One region of the Clostridium cylindrosporum DSM 605 genome, then DNA from elsewhere that is predicted to be linked to it. Evidence: riboswitches for the same ligand, from Rfam matches in the RefSeq annotation. Region 1 holds a riboswitch; the other holds the start of a gene.
The links. A riboswitch is a leader RNA that binds a small molecule or an ion and turns the genes downstream of it on or off. The one in region 1 is predicted to bind FMN.
Positions count from the first base shown of each region.

Region 2: it holds a riboswitch for FMN, as region 1 does, so the genes downstream of both, ribD (bifunctional diaminohydroxyphosphoribosylaminopyrimidine deaminase/5-amino-6-(5-phosphoribosylamino)uracil reductase RibD) here and CLCY_RS00480 (ECF transporter S component) in region 1, are expected to answer to the same signal.

Region 1 covers NZ_LFVU01000001.1:110,635-115,132, reverse strand. Annotated here, with positions in the region: gene CLCY_RS00490 (amidohydrolase) at 1-1,081, shown strand, start outside; gene CLCY_RS00485 (amidohydrolase) at 1,129-2,292, shown strand; FMN riboswitch at 2,323-2,439, shown strand; gene CLCY_RS00480 (ECF transporter S component) at 2,523-3,146, shown strand; gene CLCY_RS00475 (HD-GYP domain-containing protein) at 3,312-4,376, opposite strand.
Region 2 covers NZ_LFVU01000028.1:250,377-254,874, reverse strand. Annotated here, with positions in the region: gene CLCY_RS12065 (chemotaxis protein CheA) at 1-1,963, shown strand, start outside; gene CLCY_RS12070 (protein-glutamate methylesterase/protein-glutamine glutaminase) at 1-9, shown strand, start outside; FMN riboswitch at 2,036-2,151, shown strand; gene ribD (bifunctional diaminohydroxyphosphoribosylaminopyrimidine deaminase/5-amino-6-(5-phosphoribosylamino)uracil reductase RibD) at 2,393-3,478, shown strand; gene CLCY_RS12055 (riboflavin synthase) at 3,494-4,150, shown strand; gene CLCY_RS12050 (bifunctional 3,4-dihydroxy-2-butanone-4-phosphate synthase/GTP cyclohydrolase II) at 4,168-4,498, shown strand, end outside.

The DNA.
Region 1 (4,498 bases):
TGGAAAAATTATGGACATAGCAAGTAACATAGATTTGAAATGTAATGAAATAGATGCTAGTGGGAAAGTAGTATTGCCTGGATTTATAGAAGCCCATAGTCATATAGGAATAGAAGAGCCTAATAATGATAACCCAGGAAATCTAAATGAAACATCTTCTCCTATAACTCCTTATATAAATGGGATAGATGGTGTAAACTTTTATGATGAAAGCTTTAAAAGGGCACTTGAGGCAGGAATAACAACAGTTGCAACAGGACCTGGAAGTGGAAATGTAATCGGTGGAACATTTGGTATAATAAAAACCTTTGGTGAGGACCCATTTGACATGATATTTAGGTTAAAGTCATCTATGAAGGCAGCACTTGGAGAAAATCCTAAGAGAATACATTCATCAAAGGGTAGGGCTCCTGTTACTAAAATGGGAATAAGTCATATGCTACGTGACACATTAAATAAATCAATGGCATATAGAAATTTGAAAGTTGTTAAGCTAAGTAGAAGAGAATATTTTGAAGAAAATAGAATGTATGAGGAAATGCTTCCTGTTATAGAAGGGTCTATGCCACTATCTATTCATGTTCACAGAGCTGACGATATTGTAACAGCTCTTAGAATAGCAGATGAATATAATATTAAGATTCAACTTTTACATGCTACAGATGGAATAAAACTTAAAGATGAAATTAAAAAAAGAAATATATCAGCTATAGTTGGACCTATAATGAGCTTTTCAAAAAAAGTAGAGACCAGAGAAAAGAGTCCATTTATAGCAAGAGAGTTTATTGATAAAGGTATAATAACTGCTATTTCAACAGATCATCCTGTAACTCCAATAGAATATCTTCCTATATCCGCGGCACTTTGTGTTAGGGAAGGGATGGATTATATGAAGGCTCTTGAGGCTATAACAATAAGTCCAGCAAAAATTCTTGGTATAGATAGACAAGTTGGTTCTATAGAAGTAGGAAAAGATGCAGATATAACTATTATAAATGGAGACCCTCTAGATGTAATGAGTAAGGTTCACTATGTAATAGGAAAAGGAAAAATAGTATATGAATATAACTATTCCCGCTAAATTTAAAATAATATTTGCAGTAATATATAGAAAAAGGAGTAATTAAAGTGAAAAATAATAAACTTCTTATTAAAGGTGGGAGAATACTTACCGTAAGTAGTAAGATAATTGAAAAAGGTGATATCCTTATAAAAAATGGCAAAATAGCAGATATCGCTGAGGAAATAAATATAAGAGACGCAGATGAAACAATAGATGCAACTGGACTTACTATTACTCCAGGACTTATAGAGGCACATTGTCATATTGGTATATTTGAAGATAGTATAGGTGAAGGGGGGAATGATGGAAATGAATCTACAGATCCGTTAACTCCTCATCTAAGGGCAATAGATGCTATAAATCCAATGGATAGAGCATTTTTAGAGGCAATCTCTGGAGGAATTACAACTGTATCAACAGGACCAGGAAGTAGTAATATACTTGCAGGAAGCTTTACGATTATGAAAACCTATGGCCATAGAGTTGATAAGATGGTTTTAAAGGAAGTTAGTGCGATTAAGGCGGCATTTGGAGAAAATCCTAAAAGAAACCATGGATCAAATGGGTCATCTCCTAAAACAAGAATGGCAATAGCTGCTATGCTTCGTGAAATTCTTCAAAAAGCTAAAATATATCTTGAGAAAAAAGAACAAATAAAGAAAGGTGAATTTTTAGACTATGATATAAAATATGAAAGTCTTATTCCCCTTCTTAAAGGTGAAATACCATTAAAGGTACATGCCCATAGAGCAGATGATATATTTACAGCTATAAGAATTATTAGAGAGTTTAACCTTAAGGCTACACTTGATCATTGTACAGATGGGCACTTGATTGCAGATGATTTAAAGGAAGAGGGCTTTAGTACTATTGTAGGGCCTGCATTAACAGATAGGTCAAAGGCAGAGGTTAAGAATCTATCCTTTGAAACTGCTAAGGCCCTTTATGACAAGGGACTACTAGTTGCCATTATTACAGATCATCCAGAGGTTCCTGTTAATCGTTTAAATGTATGTGCAGCCCTATGTGTAAAGGAAGGGTTAAGTAATGAAGAGGCACTTAAGATGATAACTATAAATCCAGCTAAAATACTTGGAATAGACAAGAGGGTAGGGTCTATTGAAATCGGAAAGGATGCTGACATTGCTATATTTGATGGTGATCCCCTAGATGCTAGAAGTAGTGTTAAGTGGACTATAATAGATGGTAAAGTAGTTTACTCCGCTTGATAATTAATTTTATAAATAGTATAATATTATTATAATCTTCAGGGCAGGGTGTGATTCCCTACCGGCGGTAAAGCCCGCGAGCCTAATAAGGCATGATTCGGTTAGATTCCGAAGCCGACAGTAAAGTCTGGATGAAAGAAGATGGCATAGCTATTGATTATATGCTCCTGAGATTTCTCGGGAGCTTTTTTATGCTGTTTCAGCCCTGTAAATAGTTTAGGAGGGGTAACATGAAAATAGAAGAGCAAAAGACTTCAAGCTCAACTAGAGCAATGACAACAGAGAAACTTGTTAAGGTTTCAATTCTATCAGCAATGGCATTTATAATTATGATGATAGAAATTCAACTACCTATTTTTCCAGAGTTTTTAAAAATAGACCTTAGTGAAATTCCAGCATTAATTGGTGGTTTTGCAATGGGTCCAGTTGTAGGAATTATAATTGAATTAGTTAAAAATGTACTTCACTTACTTATTACTAAGACAGCGGGAATAGGTGAAATGGCTAACTTTATAGTAGGTGCTTCACTTGTATTTGTATCATCGTACATTTACAAGAAGAATAGAACTAAAAAAGGTGCTGTAATATCACTATTAATAGGTACTATAGTTATGAGTATAGTAGCATCACTATTTAACTATCTTGTGCTTATTCCATTATATGAAGTAGTTCTAAAGTTCCCAATAAGTGCAATAGTTGCAATGTCAGCTAAGGTAACAAGTGCAATTGTTAACTTAGAAACACTAGTACTTTTTAGCATACTTCCATTTAACCTTTTAAAGGGAGCTGTAGTTTCTATAGTTGTATTTTTAATATATAAAAAGGTTGAACCAATTATAAAACCAAAATATTAATAAGTAGAATTATTGAATCAGAGGGAGCTTCAACTCCCTCTGATTTTTAGCTATCTGATAAAATAAAAAAGTGGCTATCCTAAAGGTGAATTTAGGATAGCCTAAAATAATTTTGGGGTAATATGACTTTATAAGTCATTATGTTGTATATATTTAATATGACTGTTAAGTCAATATTTTAACTATTTTAAGGTTTGTTCTTCTAAGTAGACTAACTTTCATAGGGAGAATTTCTATCCCATTATCATTATGGGTAATTTTTAAATTTGGCCTATCAGGAAATCCTGGGTTTTGTGATAGGACTATCCCTTTACGGCCATTATTTAATTCAATCTTAGTACCAATAGGATATATAACAAAATGTTTTTGGAAGACCTCTACAATTTCAGGATCGAAATAACCTCCAGAACTTGCAAGTATAAATTCATAAACATCTATATGTGAGTATCCTGGATGAACTCTTGTTTTAGTAGTTAATGAACAGAAGATATCTGCTACAGCTATTATCCTTGAATAAAGAGGTATCTCTTTTCCACTTATTTTTTCAGGATATCCAAGCCCATCAAATCTTTCGTGGTGATAAAGTATAGCTTTTCTACATGTTTCACTTATATCTTTAATAGCCCTTGATGTTTCGTATCCATGAAGTGAATGCTCTTTAACTATATTTACATCACCTTCATTTAGGTTCCCGCCTTTTTCTAATATATCCTGAGGTAGTTTATACATACCTATATCATGCAAAAGTGCTGATGTAGCAAGTTCTCGTATTTCCTTGTCATTAAGACTCATTTTAGTACCTAAAAATACAGCAAGAGATGCAGTATTAAGAGCGTGAGTATAGTGACAGAAAAAAGGATTTGCACTGTAAAGTATATCTAAAGTGTTGTCTTCTATTTTTGATATTACAGAATAAATAATATTAGACACAGATTCATCTAATTTTTCTTTAGTTATTCCATTATTCTTTGCAGTTTCACAAAATATTGCACAGTAATTTTGGAGAATAGATTCTCTAGCTTCATGAACATTAGAAGGTTTTTTCGTCTCTATTACTGTACTATTTGGGTCCTCTATAAAAACTTCGTTAATTCCAAAGTCGTTTAGCTTTTCAATGTAATCCTTATTTAAAAGAGTGCCCTTAGATAAGATAATTAATCCATCATTTGTGGATATATCAAATGCCAAGACATCTTTATCTGTTAAATTACTTAATTTTTTAGATTTCATTGCTATGAACACCTCTCCATTAAATGGTGTAGAATTATTATGAAAAATATTATGATACTAAAAAAAAAATTAAAATTATTTCTATACATCATATATCGATACTACTTTGGAAAAGATTAGTG
Region 2 (4,498 bases), on a different contig from region 1:
GTCAAATGAAATAAATGAGGGTAGAGACTCACTTTTGGAAATCTTTATTTTTGAAACTTGTCAGTTAGTTGAGCAGCTTGAAAATCTATTTGTTTCTGTAGAGGATAATAATGAATTGAGTACAGAGGATATAAATGAAACTTTTAGAATTATGCATACTATAAAGGGAAGTTCAGCGATGATGGGGCTTAATAACATTTCAAAGCTGGCAAATAAGGTAGAAGATATCTTTTATTTTATAAGAGAAAATAAATCTATTAAGGTTAATTATTCTAATATTTATGATACTTTGATAAAGTCTGTAGATTTTATTAAAGGTGAAATGGATAAGATTCAAGCAGGTGAAAATACAGATGGTGATGAAAATGACCTTGTAAAGGAATTAGAAAAATGTTTAGAATCAATAAAAAAAGGTGAAAGCTCTACAGAATCAATAGAAATAAAAGATGAGAAAATGTATATGGTAAAGGTGTTTTTTGAAGAGGATTGCCATATGGAGAATATGAGGGCATTTAATCTTCTTAAGAAATTAGAGGAAGTGTCTAGAATTATTAGTTATAAACCTAGTGACATTACTGAAAATAACGAAAGTAGTGAAGTTATTATAAAAAATGGTTTTCAAGTATACTTTGATACGCTTCTTAAAAGTGAAGAGATAGGTAAATTAGTAGAAGAAGTACTATTTGTTAAATCCTATGAAATAAAAGAAGAAAAGGATATGTTAGACAATTCTAAATCAAAGGGTACTTCAAAAAAAGAAAATATAACAATTAAACCTAATCAAAAAAACAGTTTGGTAACTGTAAGTGTCTCAAAGCTTGATAAACTAATGGATTTTGTAGGGGAAATAGTTATTGCAGAATCCATGGTTATAAAGAATCCAGAATTAAAAAACCTTCAATTAGATGGCTTTTTTAAGGCAGCAAGGCAGTTAAGTAAGCTAACAAATGAACTTCAAGATATAGTTATGTCTATTAGAATGATACCAGTTGCTTCAATCTTTCAAAAAATGCATAGGATTGTAAAGGATATGTGCAAAAAGCTTAATAAAGACGTTGAGTTAATTATTATAGGGGAAGATACAGAAGTAGATAAAAATATAATTGATAATTTATCTGATCCATTAATGCACCTTATCAGAAATGCTATGGACCATGGAATAGAAACTGTAGATGTGAGAGAAGCAAAAGGAAAACCCCCAAAGGGAAAACTTGTTTTAGAGGCTAAAAATACCGGGGGAGATGTTATTATAACTATATCTGATGATGGGAAGGGTCTAAATAAGGATATCATCTTGGAAAAAGCAATTAGTAAAGGTTTAATTAAAAAAATAGATGAAAAATTAAGTGATAAGGAAATTTTTCAACTTATATTTATGCCAGGACTTTCAACAAAGGAAAAGGTTACAGAGTATTCAGGTAGAGGGGTAGGGCTTGACGTTGTTAAGAAAAATATAGGACAAGTAGGAGGAAGTATTTCGCTAGATAGTATGCTAGGCAAGGGTACAACACTTACAATAAGAATTCCACTTACTCTTGCGATAGTAGGTGGAATGCAGGTGAAGGTTGGTAAAGGTATCTATACAATTCCAACAACAAGTGTAAGAGAATCTTTTAGAGTTGAAGCTAAGGATATTATTTTAGATGGTCAAGGTAATGAAATGCTTATGTTAAGAGGAAACTGTTATCCTGTTATAAGATTACATCAACATTTTAATGAGGTAACAAAGATACAAGACTTATGTGATGGTATAGTTGTTATGGTTGAAAGTGATGATAGGGTTGTTTGCCTATTCGCAGATAGATTAATAGGAGAACAACAGGTAGTTGTTAAGGCACTTCCACCATATCTTATAGAATATGATATAAGAAGTAGTGGAGTTGGTGGATGTACTATACTTGGAGATGGTAGCATTAGCCTTATAATAGATGTTATGACTCTTATAAATAAATATTTATCTTAAAATTTAAAAAGTTACTAGCTAATTATATTGACACACATAGGTATAAGAAATATAATATAGTTATAAAATTTAATAAATCTTCAGGGCAGGGTTAAATTCCCTACCGGCGGTAAAGCCCGCGAGCCTTAATGGCATGATTCGGTTAGATTCCGAAGCCGACAGTAGAGTCTGGATGAAAGAAGATGGATATTTATATATGGTAGTCTATATTTACCTATGTAACTTTGTATATTATGCTCTGAAATATTTTATATTTCAGAGTTTTTTAATTTTAGATTACTAATAAACCTATAGAATATAATTATTTTAAACATAAATTTATTATAGTTGTACTTCTATAATTTATATGAATTATTGCCCTGAGTTAGTTTAGCTCAGGGCTTTTTGTTTAATAATAAAAGCATTACTAATTAATTCTGAGAGGTGCTTATGAATAAAAAATATATGAAAATAGCTATAGATTTAGCTAAGAAAGGGAAAGGTAAAGTTAATCCTAATCCATTGGTTGGTGCAGTTATTGTAAAAAATGAAAAGATAATTGCTGAAGGATACCATATGGTATATGGTGAGGCTCACGCTGAAGTTAATGCATTTAATAATGCAACCTGCGATGTAGAGGGAGCTACGATGTATGTTACTTTAGAGCCTTGTTCCCACTTTGGTAAGACTCCACCTTGCGCAGATAAAATTATAGAAAAAAAGATTAAAAGAGTTGTAATAGGCTCTCTTGATCCAAATCCTCTTGTAGCTGGAAATGGGATTAAAAAGCTTAAAGAAGCAGGAATAGAGGTCGAAGCAGGTGTTTTAGAGAGTGAATGTAATGAATTAAATGAAGTTTTTATGAAGTATATAGTTTCTAAAAAGCCTTTCGTGGTTATGAAATGCGCAATGTCACTTGATGGTAAGATAGCTACTTCATATGGAGAGTCAAAGTGGATAACAGGAGAAGCCTCAAGAGGAGATGTACACGAGACTCGAAATGAACTATCTGGAATAATGGTTGGAGTAAATACGGTTATAAAAGATAATCCTGAATTAACATGTAGAATTGAAAATGGTAGAAATCCAGTAAGAATAATTGTAGATAGCACCCTTAGAATTCCACTTGAATCAAAGGTTGTTACTGAAGTGTATAAAGCAAAAACAATTATTGCTACAACTAAGAAAGCCAGTGAAGATAAGATAAAGATCTTAGAAGATAAGGGAGTAACTATTTTAATAGTTAATTTGAAAAACGATAAAGTGGACCTAAACGATTTAATGATAAAACTTGGAGAACTAAAAATAGATAGCATTCTTTTAGAAGGTGGTGCAACGCTGAATTTCTCAGCTCTTGATGAAGGAATAGTAGATAAGGTACAAATGTACATTGCACCTAAGATAATAGGTGGGGAAATGTCAAAGACCCCAGTAGGTGGAAATGGCATAGAAGCTTTAAAGGATGCATATAAACTTCGAAATTTAACTACAAGAGTTTTAGGGGATGATATCTTAATTGAAGGTTATATAGAATAGGAGGCCGACCTAAAGGTGTTTACAGGAATAGTAGAAGAAATTGGATATATAGATGGAATTAAAAAGGGAGAAAAGTCATCTAAACTTTTAATTAGAGGTAGTAAGGTTTTAGAAAAAACAAACATAGGGGATAGTATTTGTACTAATGGAGTTTGTTTAACTGTAACAAATATAATGGGAAATAAGTTTGAAGCAGATGTTATGGCCGAAAGCCTAAGAAGAAGTAATTTAGGAGACTTGAAAATTGGCAGCAGAGTTAATTTAGAAAGAGCACTTAGTGCTGATGGTAGGTTTGGAGGACATATTGTTAGCGGACATATTGATGGTTGTGGAGAAATTAAATCCTTTTTAATTGAGGATAATGCAACCTGGGTAACGATTAAAGCATCAGAAAATATCTTAAGGTATATAGTAGAAAAAGGTTCTATTACTATAGATGGAGTAAGTTTAACAGTTGCATATGTTGACAGTGAAGTTTTTAAGGTGGCTATAATTCCTCATACCGGGGAAGAAACTATACTGCTTTCTAAAAAAACAGGAGAAACAGTAAATCTTGAATGTGATGTAGTTGGTAAATACGTAGAAAAACTTTTAGGATTAGGTTCAAAGGCTAATGAAAGTAAAAAAAGTGCTATTAATGAGAATTTCCTTAAAGAAAATGGATTCTTTTAATAGAAGGAGGAGCTTATATGTACAAATTTAACACTATAGAAGAAGCAATAAATGATATAAAAGAAGGAAAAATTATTATTGTAGTTGATGACCCTGATAGAGAAAATGAAGGGGATTTATTAATGGCTGCTGAAAAAGTTACTCCAGAAGCTATTAACTTCATGGCAAAGTTCGGTAGGGGACTTATATGTATGCCAGTAGAAGAAGAAAGGGTTAATGAGCTAAATATACAAAGAATGGTTGAACATAACACTGATAATCATGAAACAGCTTTTACTGTATCAATTGACCATATTGATACTACAACTGGTATATCAGCTTATGAGAGATCACTAACAATACAAAAAG